4 regions of the Pseudoalteromonas sp. DY56-GL79 genome follow, and region 4 is predicted to be linked to each of the others. Evidence: predicted binding sites of a transcription regulator. Region 4 holds the regulator's gene; each other region holds the start of a gene.
What was found. Region 4 encodes sigma-54, which starts transcription at its own class of promoters, with help from an activator protein. Its sites were predicted from a motif close to GTTGGCACGNNNNTNGNNT; they were not measured.
Positions count from the first base shown of each region.

Region 1: the regulator sigma-54 is predicted to act here: its motif matches at 1,898-1,916, upstream of NO992_RS20115 (YggN family protein).
Region 2: the regulator sigma-54 is predicted to act here: its motif matches at 2,571-2,589, upstream of NO992_RS01670 (flagellar assembly protein T N-terminal domain-containing protein).
Region 3: the regulator sigma-54 is predicted to act here: its motif matches at 1,840-1,858, upstream of NO992_RS19780 (DUF2726 domain-containing protein).

Region 1 covers NZ_JANHZS010000031.1:49,903-54,117, forward strand. Annotated here, with positions in the region: gene NO992_RS20095 (TlpA family protein disulfide reductase) at 1-264, shown strand, start outside; gene NO992_RS20100 (DUF2721 domain-containing protein) at 277-741, shown strand; gene NO992_RS20105 (cytochrome c) at 842-1,288, shown strand; gene NO992_RS20110 (PA3496 family putative envelope integrity protein) at 1,478-1,663, opposite strand; gene NO992_RS20115 (YggN family protein) at 1,952-2,737, shown strand; gene NO992_RS20120 (PLP-dependent aminotransferase family protein) at 2,776-4,215, opposite strand, start outside.
Region 2 covers NZ_JANHZS010000002.1:73,484-77,698, forward strand. Annotated here, with positions in the region: gene NO992_RS01655 (FlgO family outer membrane protein) at 1-170, shown strand, start outside; gene NO992_RS01660 (FlgO family outer membrane protein) at 181-822, shown strand; tRNA gene NO992_RS01665 (tRNA-Arg) at 1,154-1,228, shown strand; gene NO992_RS01670 (flagellar assembly protein T N-terminal domain-containing protein) at 1,339-2,535, opposite strand; gene NO992_RS01675 (LPP20 family lipoprotein) at 2,741-3,217, shown strand; gene flgN (flagellar protein FlgN) at 3,292-3,720, opposite strand; gene flgM (flagellar biosynthesis anti-sigma factor FlgM) at 3,713-4,036, opposite strand; gene flgA (flagellar basal body P-ring formation chaperone FlgA) at 4,109-4,215, opposite strand, start outside.
Region 3 covers NZ_JANHZS010000030.1:48,362-52,576, reverse strand. Annotated here, with positions in the region: gene NO992_RS19790 (cobalamin biosynthesis protein) at 1-393, opposite strand, end outside; gene mtnN (5'-methylthioadenosine/S-adenosylhomocysteine nucleosidase) at 393-1,100, opposite strand; gene NO992_RS19780 (DUF2726 domain-containing protein) at 1,209-1,799, opposite strand; gene NO992_RS19775 (aminotransferase class V-fold PLP-dependent enzyme) at 2,164-4,068, opposite strand.
Region 4 covers NZ_JANHZS010000006.1:56,157-60,371, reverse strand. Annotated here, with positions in the region: gene lptC (LPS export ABC transporter periplasmic protein LptC) at 1-281, shown strand, start outside; gene lptA (lipopolysaccharide transport periplasmic protein LptA) at 271-813, shown strand; gene lptB (LPS export ABC transporter ATP-binding protein) at 813-1,538, shown strand; gene NO992_RS05820 (RNA polymerase factor sigma-54) at 1,585-3,084, shown strand; gene hpf (ribosome hibernation promoting factor) at 3,114-3,401, shown strand; gene ptsN (PTS IIA-like nitrogen regulatory protein PtsN) at 3,403-3,861, shown strand; gene rapZ (RNase adapter RapZ) at 3,854-4,215, shown strand, end outside.

The DNA of each region.
Region 1 (4,215 bases), on a different contig from region 4:
GAACTAAAACAATCAGAATTACTCACCCAAGCCGAGTTAACCATCGTTGCCATAGGCCGAGAAGAAACTAACACTACGCTTGAGCAATTCAACGAAACCATGCAATTGCCCATCCATTTTGTTGCCGATCCCAATCGAGATATTTACAACACGTATGCCAATAAAGGCATTCCTAGAGTCATCTTGCTTGATGAACGCAACCAAGTGATACAGACCCTCATCGGTGAGCAACCCAACACCTTATCAAAACTAAACTGGAATTAACGAGGTAACTATATGAATCCAGAAGTCGTTAGCATTCTCACGATGGCCAAAGTTATCCAAACCGCCGTTGCCCCTGTATTTTTAATTACGGGTATTGCTGCGACCTTAGGGGTACTATCAAACCGCTTAGCACGGATCACGGATAGGGCGCGTTTACTTGATCGCAAGATCAATACCACGCAAGATGAAGAGCTCAAAATGCACTTTAGCCGTGAAATGCGCGCACTGTTAAAACGGTCTCGTTTTATTCACGTTGCATTTAGCATGAGTGTACTCAGTGCGTTGCTTGTGTGTGCAGTGGTTATGCTGCTGTTCATGTCACACTTGTACAGTATGCCATTGGGCATTACGTTATCGTCTTGTTTTATCGCCGCTATGGTGCTGCTTATTGGCGCGTTTGTCTCTTTGCTGGGAGAAATCTTTTTAGCCACCCGCAGTATGCGCAGGGGCATGATATTCAAAGACATCGAGAGTTGATTATTTAAAACTAGTTGCCTCCGTCACAGGGCACTTATCGCAATTGTTTGATTATATTTGTAATTTACATTGAAAATAGGGAAAAAATTAGGGGTTTACTATGAAGAAACTACTTACCGTCACACTATTTAGCTGTCTTGCAGCAACTGCGCAAGCTAACACCATGTTTGAATCGGCTGAAGATGCAATTGAATACCGCCAAGCGTCTTTCCAATTGATCCGTTTCCAGATTGGCAATATGGGCGACATGCTAAAAGGCAAAGTACCATTTGATGCTGAAGTATTTAAGCAACGTGCTCACAATGCTGCGCAATTATCGCAAATGCCTTGGGAAGCATTTATCGACGGTTCTGACAAAGGCAATACTGATGCCCTACCAGCCGTTTGGTCAGACAGAGCTGAGTTCGATGGAAAAGCCAAGCAATTTGCCGAGTATGCTCAAGCACTGGCTGTTGCAGCTGACTCTGGCGACAAAAAGCTGATTGCTTCTGCATTTAAAGATTGGGCAAAAGGCTGTAAAGACTGCCATAAATCTTTTAAAGATTAATACCAATCGTATAAAAACAAAACAGCCGCATATTTGCGGCTGCTTACTATCTGAATATCTCGTCACTTGCTTGGCTATCACCAACGACACAGTAATTCAGACATCGCACTGAGTAACCCACAGCCCTGCTTAATCACACAGCCAAATTGAATTACTGTCAGTGCTAGACTCGTAGATGACCTCTAGTGATCAATCATCAATATAGTCGAAATCATCATCGCCTAGATTTCTACGTAGGCGTTTTTGCTCTAAGTAGTCGTCTAGCTTTCTTTTGACTTTACGCTTTTGCTTGTCATGTTGGTTACGACCCAACTTTTCAAATTCATCGTCTGCAAAATCATCATCAAGCGCATCGTAAGAGAATGTCTTACCCACAACTAACTCCAAAATAAAATAGTCATTAATAAAATGAGAGCCGTCTCTCAAGATCACTATTTAGCGCTAAATTGTCATTCTGAAAAGTGAGAGTTTCTTATCCTTACAATAAAAATTTTTTATTGCCTAATTAATTTTGACAAAAACAACTATATTTTAGTCAATTTTATCACTTTTAGAGCACATTAACTTTCAACAATAAAATACAATATATTGATTTTATTTGAGTTTATATTTGGCATTGTTCTTGTAACAATAATCATGCAACTGAGCCAATAAGGATCGACCATGAATAAAATTTTACTACTAACAGCAGCAACAATGATGACAACCACCGTCGCTGCACACGAAAAAAATAACATCACGTTTAGCGGTGACAATTGTGAAGTAGAATTTCAGAATGACGTTAGGATCACGCCTGATAACTTGGTGATCACAACGGCCAAAAACAAAACAGCTGAGATCAACAACCTTGGCGAACTGACACTCAATGGCGAGCGCATCACACTTAATACACAGCAAAAAACGATGCTCACGCAATACGGTGATGAACTAAGAGGCCGCCTACCACAAGTGGCTGATATTGCTTTTGAAGGCATAAAACTAGCGGGCGTTGCCCTTAATGAAGTGGCACAAACCTTTAATTTAACTAGTTTAGATAGCATCCATGCCGTGATCGATGACCTCGAAACAGAAGTGCAAAATACGTTTTATCAGCAAGGTGCGTTTGTGATGGGCAAGCAAACCTTTGATGAGTTTGGCCAAAATTTCGATAATCAGTTTGAAGAAAAAATCGAGACTGCAGTACAAGGTGCCATGATGCAATCGATAGGTAGCTTACTGGTTGCGATTGGCAACGAAATGTCAGATGCAAACGGTGATATGAGCAGCTTTGAACAGCGTATGGAAAACTTCGCAACACAAATCGAAACCAAAGTTGAACAACAGGCAGAATCTATTGAGAAAAAAGCAGACGCACTGTGTGGCGACTTTGAACAAATAGCGAAAAACGAAGCCATTGTCGCAAAGTCTATCCCCGCAATGTCAGAGTACCAACTGTTTAAATTTAAATAATCTGACGTTGGCATAACTTACTTTTAATTCAGGATACGTTATGCCAACCCTTTCCTTTGTGCATCAGCCAACTCCCCCAGCGTTTTAATCGCTTGCTCTACCGACGCATCCCACGGCAAACCATAACTGATACGTATACAATTTTGATACTTTTTGCTGGCACTAAATAGCGTACCAGGCGTAATACTGATCCCGCACTCCAAGGCTTTTTGGAACAACAAGGCACCATCAACGTGCTTACCTAAGTCTAGCCACAGCACACAACCGCCTTGCGGGCGACTGACTCTTACCTCACTACCAAACGCAACATTCACCGCTTGGATCATACGGTCTCGATTCTCAATTAACCGTTTACGGACCAACTTTAAATGGCGCTCGTAGCCTCCGGAGCTGAGAAAGTCCGCCAGAGCCCATTGATTCATTAAAGATGACGAACAACTCAACGCACGTTTTATGCGCTTTGCTTTTGCACTAAATTGACTGGCGACCATCCAACCCACTCGATAGCTGGGCGCTGCGGTTTTTGAAAATGACGCACATGTGATCACTAAGCCTTTTTGGCTAAATGCTTGTGCCGGTATGCCGCGCTGCTCGGTAAAATATAAATCACCATACACATCGTCCTCTATCAACACCACGTCACGTTGCTCTAATAGTGCCACCAGCTGCGCACGTCTCGTATCTGGCATAAAGCTACCAAGCGGGTTACTAATACTGGTAGAAAACACACACGCTCGAATATCATGTTTTTCAAGCGCCCGTTCAAGGTCGCTCAGCCAAATGCCATCATCTGGGCAAACAGGTATTTCAATGGCCTTTAACCCTAAGTTTTCAGCCAGTTCAACTATGCCAAAATAACAGGGGGATTCAATCGCTATCACGTCTCCGGGCTTGGTCACCGCTTGTAACGCAATCGCCAACGCTTCTTGCGCGCCATTGGTGATCACCACTTCATCCATGTCTATTGCTAAGCCCATATCCAAATAACGCCGCACGATTTGCTTTTTTAAACTATCTAAACCGTCCATAGGGCCATAATTAATGAGTTCATTCCCTGCTTCTTTCATTGCGCGGCGCATAATTTTGGCAAGAACCAGCTCAGTACCAGCAATGGCGATGGGGTTGGCGATACCTAAGGGGATTGCATGCGGCTGATGGATCCCCTTATACACTTGTTCAATCAGCGCCTGCTTGTTAACCACCACAGGTTTGGCGGGCAATCGTGCACGCTTCGGAGAGTCGTTGTGCGAAGCTCTGTGGCATAAAAAGTAGCCGGATTTCTCTTTGGCAATGACTTTTCCTTGATCTTCAAGTGCTTGATAGGCCTGCTTTACCGTTGGGATACTGACATTTAAGTTTTGCGCCATAACACGCAATGAGGGAAGCTTTTCGCCCGGTAAAATGGACTCTTGTTCTGCCATCGACAAGATCATTTGGATCACCTGCTGATAGAGAAAGGCGGAATGTTGGCGTTGAAT
Region 2 (4,215 bases), on a different contig from region 4:
GTGGTACTTTGGTGAATCATCAGGGCGGAGTTATGGTTAATGCCAGAGTGGTTGGGCTTAGAAGTAAAAGTGTCGTGGGTTCTGCTCAAGGGTTTTTACCGCAAAACGTAGTTAACGCCCTACAAGATGGTGCGGCATACGATGGCATTCGTATAGAGCGTGCGAACTAATTCGGAGGCGATGATGAAAAATGTAGTGCTATTCGCGACGACACTCGCATTACTCGGTGGTTGCGAAGTGACAAATCAGGCGACTCCTGAATCTACAGAAACGCAGCAATCCGATATGGAAATATTATATGCCATGATGGAAGAGCAAGAGCGTAATGAAGATTCACAAGCGGCGATATCGCAAGATATTGGCTTCGTTAGCTATCGTCATCGCAAAGAAATTGCTAACTACGCCAATCAAATTGCGTTGGAGCTGTCAGATACGGTGTTAGGGCAAAAGCCCGAGTCGATAGCGGTAGCTAGTTTTGTTAACTTTAATGAATCATTAAGGGATACAAACCAGCTAGGAAACCAATTGGCTGAGTCTTTAATGCATCAAATGCAAAAGCTGGGTTATCAAGCATTAGACTTTAAAGCATTGGGGAAAATTGAAGTGACATCTAGTGGTGATTTGACTTTTTCGCGTAATGCAAGTCGCTTGAAAAACACTCAATCTCCCAGTCATTTGCTCACAGGCACTATGGTTTACCGTCCACGAGGCGTGGAGGTGAACGCAAGGTTGTTAGAGTTTAATACTAACTTAGTGATCGCAAGCACGGTGGTGACTATCCCGTATTTTATCCTTGATGATCAGGCAACCGCTTCAAGGTAGTACTTCAAATAGCGTTTTTTAGAAGAAAATACCGTTTAGGTTTTATTAAACGAAGAACTATCCTACTTCTTATTCACACCTCAAGCGAAGTAACTGATAGCGCAGTAGTGGGTCTTAACTGCTGCGTATTCACCTACTGAACCACCTCATTTATTAGCGCGAATAAATTGACTATTAATCTTTAAAAGTTCATTAAGATCAGTATACTAAAGCGAAGTCACTGAGATGCAGTACAACAGAGAATCGACAACTCTCGACTTCATTGGTATTAAGTACCGCAGATCCCGCTAGTGAAGGTCAAAAAAGCGACTGTTATCTGACTTTAGAGATTGTCCCCATAGTTTAATGGATAAAACAAGGCCCTCCTAAGGCTTAGATGTAGGTTCGATTCCTACTGGGGACGCCATTGGTATTCATTTCTGTGTGGAATGACCAAAGTAAATGGGAGGTGGAAGCATGATGCAGAGGGGATAAAGTCATCGAAATTCTTGCCTTTTGCTGCAGAAAGACTCTGCCTTACAATTCAAACTCATTTTCAGTTTCTATTTGAATTTCAACCAAATCATTAATTTGCACATTGTGAAGTGGGCGATTACTGATATTTACCGCAATGGCATTTTGAGCGTTCACTTGGATCACTTGCAGCTTATTAATGGTTTTAATTTGATGCATAAATATTTTACCATCGACATTAGTCAGCGGATTACTATGTGCTACGTTAAGGATCTGGCCATTCTCTAAGCCATGCATGCGGCCCAAATTAATAACGACTTGTTCATCATCGATATGTAGGATTTTGCCATTGGTAGGTAAGCAGGCGACCGCTGCGTTTAAATCAGTTGCGATTTGTGTCAGCGTGGTTTGGATCTCATCAGCATAATCTGTCTGCCAAAAGCGCTCACTGTACACATCAATTAATTTGGTTTTCTTAAACGGCCACACGCCTTGAGTGGCATATTGTTTTTGCCACACCCTTTCATGAGAAAGTGCATCAAACAGCGCAAAGTCTACCTTGAAGCTTCTTAAGTATTTATCGCTTTGCCAAAATGCGAGGTCACTATTAAGTTTATCGACACTAGCAACATCAGTTATTTGACTCAGTAGTACAAATTGGCTGTTGGTATTTGCTGTAATGGTCTCGATTAGCTGTTCATTATAATCAAAACGCTGACTGAAAAAGCGGCTAACATCTATAGTCTGTGCAAAATAGGGAACGGGTTCTAAGCTCGACTTTTGTTCAGTCATAGTCTGGTATAGGCGCTCGCTCACCGCTTTATTTACGTCAAAAATTTGACCTAAAGTTGCTTGATGTTTATTTTTTAACTGGCTTTGTGTGACTGCAACCTGTTTATTGTATGCACTAGTTGGGCACTGAGCACTTTGTGGGGTAATATCGATATGCAATGTTACTTGCCATGAGTCACCGACTTTTGCTTCAGCAATCACGTTGGCGCTCTGGATTTCGGCATTTGAGCGGATCTTAAGTTGATCTTGGGTGAGCACACCATCGGTGACGGTTTGTACACTACTCACAGAAGCACCAGAAAACAGCAATGCTTGTGTGATGGCGTCGTTTACGGCCTTTCTTTTGGCTTTTTGATGATCGCCATTTTTAACGTCAGCCATGCCGGTAACTTCAAACCATTCGGCATAAGCAGGATTAGTTAAGGTGATACACAACAGTGATAGACTGATCGTGAATTGCTTTTTCATGTTTAAATGCCCAGATAAAAAACTACTCTTTAACTCAGCAATACCTGTGCCAAATTTTGGCAAGGTTCGTGCATAATCATAGATCATTAAAGTTAATTTTTATTTATTGCCAATACTCGATGAAACCACAACAATCCTTGCGAGACTAAGATGCTGGGGAAGTGTTAAATTTTGATTGGTATTTATTGTAGCGGAGTGAGGTGAAATGCGTATCACTAATTCTATCAGTGCAGTTGTTATGGTTTGCTCGCTAGCGGGACTCAGTGGCTGTTCAAGCCTCGTTGATAAGCACATTGAATATGAAACAGTACAACCGGAAACTTTTCCTGTTTTACGTGCTGTGGGGTACGCGCCTTTGAGTGCTCAGCCGGGTAAAACTGCGGGTGAGAAGCAGCTAATGGCTATTAAAGTCTCAAAATTAGAAGCGTATCGTGAATTGGCCGAGCAACTGTATGGCCAGAATTTGACATCTACTATTACGGTAAAAGGGGCGGTTGCGCAAAACGACGGCCTTAAGAGCCAAGTAAATGGACTCGTTCGAGGGGCTAAGGTGCTGAAAAGTTACGCTGTTGGTGATACTTACACGACGGAATTAGAGCTTGATATGAAACGCGTTTATGATTTGTATATTACTCAAGTCAAGCCGCAGAAAATTAAGAAGATATCTTATAGTTTTAAGTAAGCACTCATCACATGTCGCTTACTTAATATGCTGCATTTCGGTTGTTCTTCAATACTGAAATATGATTGGCGTGGCTACGCCTTTAGGTTACGTACTAACTCACTGTCGCTACTTTTAACACTACCATCCTGACCATATGTAATCGAAGTTGGTGCGCCAATTAAGATCCCTTTTAATTCACGTGTGCTTACATTCGCCTGATGAGCAGTTTTAGCATTGATTTCATTTTTGGTTTGGCATTCACTGAGTAGTGCTCGCACTTTAGTAACGAGCGGGGCTACTTCATTGTGTTCAAAGACGTGAGACTCTGTTTTTGACAATTCATTGTCGAGCTTTTGCAGTTTTGAAATGAGAGTTAGCTTTTCACGAGCGATTTCTTTTAAGTTGTCGCCACGCCGAGATGCAAGCTCGTCAAGCTCACGCGCCAGAAGCTGGGTCATCGCTTCTAGCGTTGAGATTTGTTCAGAAAGTTTGTGGTGGCAAAGCCGAACCAAATCATCCATATATTTCGAACTCAAATGCAGCTATGTTTTTGGCGAGTTTTTCCGCGTCAACTTGGTACTTGCCTTCTGCAATCGCTTTTTTCAATTCTTCGACTTTCTTGTCGTCAAAGCCTGATGATTGCTGCGCTTTTTCGTTGACTGTTTTCAGCTGTTGCGCTTGTGGAGTCAGACTGACTGAATCCGCAGCTGCTTTTGGTGTAGCTGGTGATTTAACTGATGCGCTGTTGGCATCATTTCTTTGCAATTCAGCTTTCTGTTGCTTAACATTATTAGCAACGGATGTAGACTGATTCTGACCGTTAACTTGATTAACCATGATTGTAGACCCAATAAAATTATACTCTCAGCCTTGTTATCGGCGTTTAATAGTATTACTTTAGCAAATTTTTTATAAATTCACCTCTACTGTTTCCACTTCTATTACTCTAGCACGTAAGGTTTTGCCAGAGCGAGAGTTTTTAATATTAATCAGTTCACCACGGTTGCCATCTTGCT
Region 3 (4,215 bases), on a different contig from region 4:
TGCTACCATTCCTTGCAACACGGCTCTTGCGGTTACTTTTTGCTTTGATTTTATCAATGCGGAAATACGCTTAGCACGGCTTTCATGGCTAATATCTAAGCATAAAAACAACACCAGCCCACCGAGCCAATTAGGATAAAAAGCAAAGCTAATAATCGCATGAGTTAATACAGTGATAGTTAATATTGGTAGGAGGAAGCCGAGTGTGCCGGATAAAAGTTGATAACTAGAAGCCGCTTTGGGGCGATAAACTCTTTCGGCAATGGCTTTAAAAACAAGGCTAAGAATAAGATTAGGGTGATAAAGTGTTGATAACCTTACCCCTAGGCTGGCAAAAATCGCCAGTAAGAAAATGATCAGGCCCTCATGGGCCTGAAGCAAGCTGTCGAGCACTAAAGCGTAACCTTATCCAGCTTATTAAGTAGTGCCATCACCATCTTAGAAGAGTTTACAGAAGCAACTTCTAGATACTCTTCGAATGATTGCGGTGATTCTTTGCCGGCGATATCAGATAGCGAGCGGATCACAACAAATGGCGTGTTTAAAGAATGACAAGCCTGCGCAATTGCCGCACCTTCCATTTCGACTGCTAACATCGTAGGGAAGTCTGCACGCGCCTTGTCGATGCGTACTGGGTCGCACATAAATGAGTCACCCGTACAGATCAAACCAACCATAGTTTGAATGCCTTCAAGCTCATGTACGCTTTGCTCTGCAGCTTCAACTAATTTTGCATGCGAAGTGAACGCAGCAGGCATTTGTGGAACTTGACCAATTTCATAGCCAAATGCAGTAACATCAACATCGTGATGACGTACTTCATTTGAAATAACCACATCGCCGACGTTTAGTGATGGTTCAAAACCACCTGCAGAACCCGTGTTGATCACGCAATCTGGCGCAAAGTTGTCGATCAGCAAAGTTGTCGCAACTGTTGCTGCCACTTTACCAATGCCAGACTGTACAAGCGTTACATCAAGACCAGCCAGTTTGCCGGTATAAAAAGTAAAGCCACCTTTGGTCAATGTTTGCGGGTTTTCCATGGTGTTACGCAAAATGGTAACTTCTTGCTCCATTGCGCCGATAATGCCTACTTTCATCAAAAGATTCCTAATTTGTGGTGGGGAACGCCCCAGTGTCAAAATTGCTTTTATTATACGAAAGGGGTTTTGATAGGTAAAACAAAAAACGGGCTGACGCCCGTTTTGCTAGATTTCTGCCAACTGAGTTGACTGTGCTTTTGCCTGTGAAGGGGACAGTACCGCAGGTTTGTAGGTGCGGTTTCTGGTTTTCTTTGGCATCTCCACTTTTTGGCCAAGCTTGAATAAGATTGCCGCACGAACCTCAGCGCTTTGGTAGCCACTTTTGATTTTCATACGAATGTGTGGAATACCCGCAGATTCCAGAGCGCCACTGACAAACCAATCTTTTTGCGCCTTATGGCCATTTTTATTGGAATTATTGACTAAGTCTACAGCGGCAACAATTTTCAGTGTCTCTTTGTCTACCAAAACATAATCCAACTGTTTATTCTTAGCTTTAGTTACCGCGGCACGACGTGCTTTTGGAGAGATCCCCGGTTTGCACTCAATTACATCAATGAGTTTAATGCGGCTAACGATTTTATATCTATCGCCAACAGCACGTTCTAATAAATGTAGAAACGAGGCTTCAACGGTGGTAAAAACAGATTCTTTACGATTAAACGGATAAGGATTGCCACCTACATCGGTGTACTTAGAAGCGACAATGGAAGCAACGACCACTAGAGCCAAAATAGCAAGCAACGCAAATTCCATACAAAACTCCAAATCAAAAAAATGACATCTGTGATTTGATAAGCAATAGCTGTGCCAAAATAGCGCTTAAATTAGTGGGTGGTTAACATTAAATCAGTATTTGGGATATGGAAAGAAAAATAAAGTGCTTTAAGTTGTTTATTCTAGGCAGCGATATCTTACGGCAGGCTGCCTAGTACTGGATAATGATACTATACCAATTAACCTTAATACTTGCTCAATTTGAAGGAGTAAACCTGACGCTAACAGCGCTAAAACTTTTTTATTTAGAACAACTAAATAGCAAAATTTTTGCCTTGTTATCGACAAGATTTTCTCGCCTCAAAATAGACCACTTAATTAAGATAACTGGTATTAGCTCGCGTTATTTGTCCTCTTTAAGCACGTAGATCTCACCATCGAAACTACCTTGAATGGTCAATCCTTGGCCTGCCAGTTCCTTGAGATATTCAATATGCTCTTGGGTAATATGTTGACCTGGCACCAAAAGCGGAATACCCGGAGGATACGGGGTGACTAAACCTGCACAAATACGGTTGTTGCTCTTGCTAATAGGTACAGATTCACGCTCGCCGTAGAAGGCATCGCTAGGGATACAAGCAAGGTCAATAGCGGGCAAATTCTCAGGTAAGCGTGAGCGTCGCGTTGACTTCGATAGTTTTACCTTGCCGCCATCAAGTTTCTTTAAGGCATTGTATAAACGAATGATCTTTGAGCGTGTACCACCCAAGGTTAGTAAGACTAAGATGGTACTGTGTGTATATTTCTCAATCTCCAGCCCAATTTCGTCCAGCAGAAACTTATGAATATCCTTTAATGAGTATGGCAGCTCACTAATATCGATGAGGATTTTAAGTGGATCATGCCCCATATTATCGCCACTAAAATGTGGGAATATATTCATAAAGTCTTGCTTATCAAGCACTTTAATATGCTTGAGCGAGGCCATCTGCTGTTTGAACTCTGCAACATGGTTCAGCAGTGCATTGAGTAACTTATAGCCTTCCATCTCTAGCTGCTTTTGGCACACATCCAAAGACGCAATAAGCTGGTATTTGGGTGAGGTGCTGGCGTAGATACTGTAAATCTCACGGAAGAAGTCAGCATCAAAATCAGGGTCGTTAATATGGATATAAGATGCCTGCGAAAATGCCGATACGACTTTATGCGCCGAATGAGTGACATAATCGGCACCTGCATGAATGGCGGAGTAATGGCGCAAGCTAGGGTGAAATAGCGAGTAAGCAAACCAAGCTTCATCAATAAAGACTTTGATGCCATGCTGATGGGCAAATTCTACGACTTGTTTCAGGTCGCTCAGCAAACCATCATAGGTACAGCCTGTGAGCACCAGTAGTTTTGCATCGGTATTTTGTTCAATCGCTTGCTTAATATCGGCCAGTGAAGGCGGTGCAAATATGCCATATTTTGGATTTAAGATACTCGACAAATAGATTGGGAAACTGGCCGATTGCAAAATGCCATAGTGCACAGACTTATGACAGTTGCGGTCGATGATCACCTTATCGCCCTTGCGAAGGAGGGTTTGCAAAATAATTTTATTCGAGGTGGACGAACCGTTGGTCACGAAGTAGGTGCGTTTAACCTCAAACGTTGCCGCTGCGGACTCCTGAGCGCGGCCAATGGTATTGGTGCTGTCTGACAGTGAACCTAACGAATCAACCGATACAGACAAGTCTCCGACAAAGACATTACGGCCATAAAATTGATAAAAATCTTTGATATAAGGAGAGTTTCTAAAGCTCGAACCGCCGCTGTGACCTGGAGTATGCCAAGAGTCGTTCGCTTCGCCGACATAGCTGCGATACGCCGTCCAAAATGGCGTCTCGGCTCTGTCATCAAAGTCGTTGATCATATATCCTAAAATGGCTTCAGGATCTGAGATAACTTCATCTTTAAAGAAGAAAGACTCGATTTCCTCGGATTCGTTGACTATCTCAAGCCCTTTAGTGTCATCACCAATAACGTAAACCGGTAATTCTAGACGAATACTTTTTAATTGCTCGATAAAGCGACTATAGGTTTGTTCGCCACTTTTGTTGTGCACATCCCAACTCAGCACGACGGCTTGAATATCACCATCTTCAGTGACATGCTCCAAGGCTTTTGAAAGTTCGAGACATTCAATAATATCGATTTGAACATCCTCTCGCTCAAAGTTAGGGATCGTTTTTGACAGATTGCTTGAGAGCGCTTGCAATACAGCTGGCTCTTGTTCTATTAACAAGATACGAAGGACAGGTAGCATAATGATATTCGCATTAAAATTTAAAGACTTTCATTAGCATAAAGAAAGCGCAGTGATTTGTGAAATCAATACTTTGCAAATGTTCCAGAAATTGTAAAACGGATGTAGGCGAGGAAGTTGTTGCGAGTGATGGAAAGTGTGCTATTC
Region 4 (4,215 bases):
ATTGGCAAATAAGTGCATTAGAAGCAACACTGTACGAAAACAATACCTTGATATTAGAGGGCAATGTGCTGGCAAAGAATTTAACGCCTAACGCCATGATCACCGATATCAATGCCGATAATGTAAGAGTTGAAATTAAGCAAAAATTGATGAAGTCGGAACACCCTGTCGTTATCACGGGTCCTAGTCTTAGGATCACGGGTAAAGGACTGCATGCGGATCTACAAAAGCAAGTGATCGAACTCATCAACCACACAAAGACAATTTATTATGACCAGTAAAATCATTAACAAACTAGTTTTCATCGGCTTGCTTGCAAGTTCTACTCTAGTAATTGCTGCAGAACAAAATGAAGTCATTATTGATGCTGGCCGTCAGCAAGCTCAACTGCAAAGCAACATCGGTATTTTTGAACAGAATGTTGTTATTATTCATGGCAACAGAAAAATAAATGCCGATCGCCTAGAAGTCCATCGCCGCGCGGAGCTTGGTACTAACAAGCAACTGCTTGTTGCAACTGGCAGCCCAGCTATTTTCAGCGAACGTCAACCTGATGGTAATTTGCTAGAAGCCAAAGCAAACGAAATTCGCTACGACGTTGCGAAAGGCACCTTAGTCATTTCTGGCGATGCGGAAATCAATCAAACTGGGCAAAAAATCAATGCTCAGGTCATCACCTATGACATTGAAAAGCAACTGATCAGTGCTGAGCGCTCAGACCAAGAAGATTCCCGTGTAAGAACCATCCTTGTTCCTGTTGATGACAAAAAAGACGCAAAAGATAAAAAAGCGCAGGAAGAAGGTAACAATTAATGAGCGAGCTCAAAGCAACTGGTCTAGCAAAGAGTTATAAAGGCCGCCAGGTCGTCAAAAATGTTGGCTTAAGTGTTCAAGCTGGCAGCATTGTAGGCTTATTGGGCCCGAATGGCGCAGGTAAAACCACGACCTTTTATATGATTGTAGGGTTAGTACCAAGCGACAAAGGTTTTATTCAGATTGATGACGAAGATATCACTTTGCTACCAATGCACAGCCGCGCGCGACTTGGTATTGGTTATCTACCGCAAGAGTCTTCGATCTTTAGAAAACTCACGGTCTATCAAAATTTGATGGCGATTTTAGAAACTCGAAAAGACTTATCTAAAGTTGAAAGAGAAGCTGAACTAAACGAGTTACTGGATGAGTTTAATATCCAACACATTCGCGACTCACAGGGCATGGCATTGTCGGGAGGCGAAAGAAGACGCGTAGAAATTGCTCGCGCTTTAGCCGCTAACCCTAAGTTTATCCTGTTAGATGAACCTTTTGCTGGTGTTGATCCTATTTCGGTGTTAGATATAAAGACAATCATAGAGCACCTAAAAAACCGCGGTATCGGTGTGCTAATCACCGATCATAACGTTAGAGAAACACTGGACGTATGTGAAAAAGCCTACATCGTTTCACATGGTGAGTTAATCGCTGCAGGCACGCCAGAACATGTTTTGGCAGATCAAACCGTAAGAGATGTCTACCTAGGCGAACAATTCAAGCTATAGTTAAGACGTAGTATTAATAACTGTTAAAAAGGATTGTTAGAGATACATGAGGCAATCATTACAGCTGCGCATGGGGCAGCAACTTACAATGACTCCACAACTGCAACAAGCCATTCGCTTGCTGCAGCTTAGTACATTGGATCTGCAACAAGAAATACAAGAAGCATTAGACAGCAATCCATTGTTGGAAGTGGAAGAAGGTGATAATACTGACGGCGAAAACACTGACCAACACAGTCAAGAAAAGAGCAGTGCTGACGACAATCAAGATTCAAGCGATGAAGTGCAGGTTAGTGACTATGAGATAGACTCAGATACAGCCATGAGCAAAGACACGGTGAGCGATGACCTCGCCATGGATGTCACTTGGGACGAGTATATGAGTGCAGCGCCCGCTGCAAGCTCAGGCCCACTTCCCGATGACGATAATGTTTATCAAGGGGAAACCTCTGAATCTCTCCACGACTATCTCATGTGGCAACTTGAGCTGACACCATTTAGTCCAACAGATAGAGCGATTGCGATTGCGATTATTGAAGCGGTCGACCTGTCAGGCATTTTAACACTGTCTTGCGAAGACATTTTAGAAAGCATTAATGATGAGAGTAGCGAAGAGCCTATTGAGCTGGATGAAGTCGAAGCCGTGCTCAAACGTATTCAGCTTTTCGATCCTGTCGGTATCGCAGCGCGTAGTTTACAAGAATGCTTGTGTATTCAGCTAAATCAATTCGCCCCAGATACGCCATGGATTGCCGAAACGAAAATGATCCTGACAGAGCATATCGACTTGCTTGCCAGCCGTGACTATCGAACTTTGACTAAGAAAACACGCCTTAAAGAAGCCGATCTCAAAGAGGTCATGACGTTAATTCATAGTCTTAACCCAAAACCAGCGGCAAGCATTATTCATGAAGAGCCTGAATATGTGATCCCTGACGTATCGGTGAAAAAAGTAAAAGGTCGTTGGGTCGTAGAGCTAAATCCTGATGCTATGCCTAAAATAAAAGTAAACGACCATTATGCTGCGATGTCTAGAACAGCGAAATCCAGTACAGATAGTCAGTTTATTCGCTCACATTTACAAGAAGCGAAGTGGTTTATTAAAAGCTTAGAAAGCCGAAATGATACTTTATTAAAAGTTACCAATTGCATTGTGCAACAACAACAGGCATTCTTTGAACATGGCCCCGAAGCAATGCGCCCTATGGTGCTAAATGATGTTGCTGAAATGGTTGAGATGCATGAGTCCACAATTTCCCGTGTGACAACACAAAAATACATGCATACACCTCGGGGAATATTTGAGCTGAAGTACTTCTTCTCTAGCCATGTAAGTACAGAAAATGGAGGTGAGTGCTCTTCTACAGCAATTAGAGCACTTATCAAAAAGCTGATAGCTGCAGAAAATACCGCGAAACCATTGAGTGACAGCAAAATTGCAGATATCTTAGCTGAGCAAGGAATTAAGGTAGCGAGACGTACGATTGCAAAATATCGTGAATCCCTAGCCATTCCACCGTCAAATCAGCGTAAAAGCTTGATATAAGACGTAAAAACCAAGAAGGAAAAATGCTTATGCAACTAAATCTAACTGGTCGCCATGTAGAAATTACTGACTCATTAAGAGACTATGTCACCAACAAGTTTGCGAAGCTAGAAAGGCACTTTGATCATATCAATAACGTGCATGTGATCCTTGATGTCGAGAAGCTAGTACAAAAAGCAGAAGCAACATTACACGTAAACGGCGGCGAGCTATTTGCATCAACAGAGCATCAAGATATGTATGCCGCAATTGATGGCCTTATCGACAAGCTAGATCGTCAAGTTATTAAACACAAAGAGAAGCTCACTCGACACTAAGATGAAATTAAGTGAATTGGTGAACAAGGACTGCAGTAAAGCTGCGGTCCTTTTTAATAGCAAAAAACGTATTTTAGAATACATCAGCGAACTGGCTCATAGCCAAATTCCAAATACCAGTCAGCATGCTATCTTAGACGCTTTAATGGCGCGAGAGAAATTAGGCAGCACAGGGATCGGTAAAGGTATTGCCATTCCTCATGGTAGACTTGAAGGTTTGGATAAAATCCTTGCAATGGTGCTTGTTAGCGAGCAAGGGATCCAGTTTGAAGCCATAGATAAGCAGCCTGTCGATATTTTTGTCGCGTTCATCGTACCCGAAGGTGATAATCAACAGCACCTGAAGACCTTAGCGGCGATTGCTGATACACTCAAAGACAAGTCTTTTTGCAAAATGCTTAGGCAAGCAAAAAGTGATGACGAGTTATATGCAGTGATCCAAGGTGAACTTGATGAGTGATGAAGAAAAAGGACTCGAGCTTATCATTATCAGTGGCCGCTCAGGCTCTGGTAAATCTGTAGCGCTTCGAGTATTGGAAGACTTAGGCTACTATTGTGTAGATAACATTCCAGTCAATTTACTGCCGTCTTTAGTCCGCAGCGTTTCCGACAATTATAATAAAATTGCAGTCAGTATTGATGTTAGAAACTTGCCTAAAGAACAGGACGAGTTTAATGACATTCTTGAATACTTGCCTGGTTTCGCCAAACCTACCCTGTTTTATTTAGACAGTGACGATCAAACCCTGATAAAACGCTTCTCAGAAACACGCCGTTTGCACCCTCTTTCACTACATAATCTTCCATTAGATGT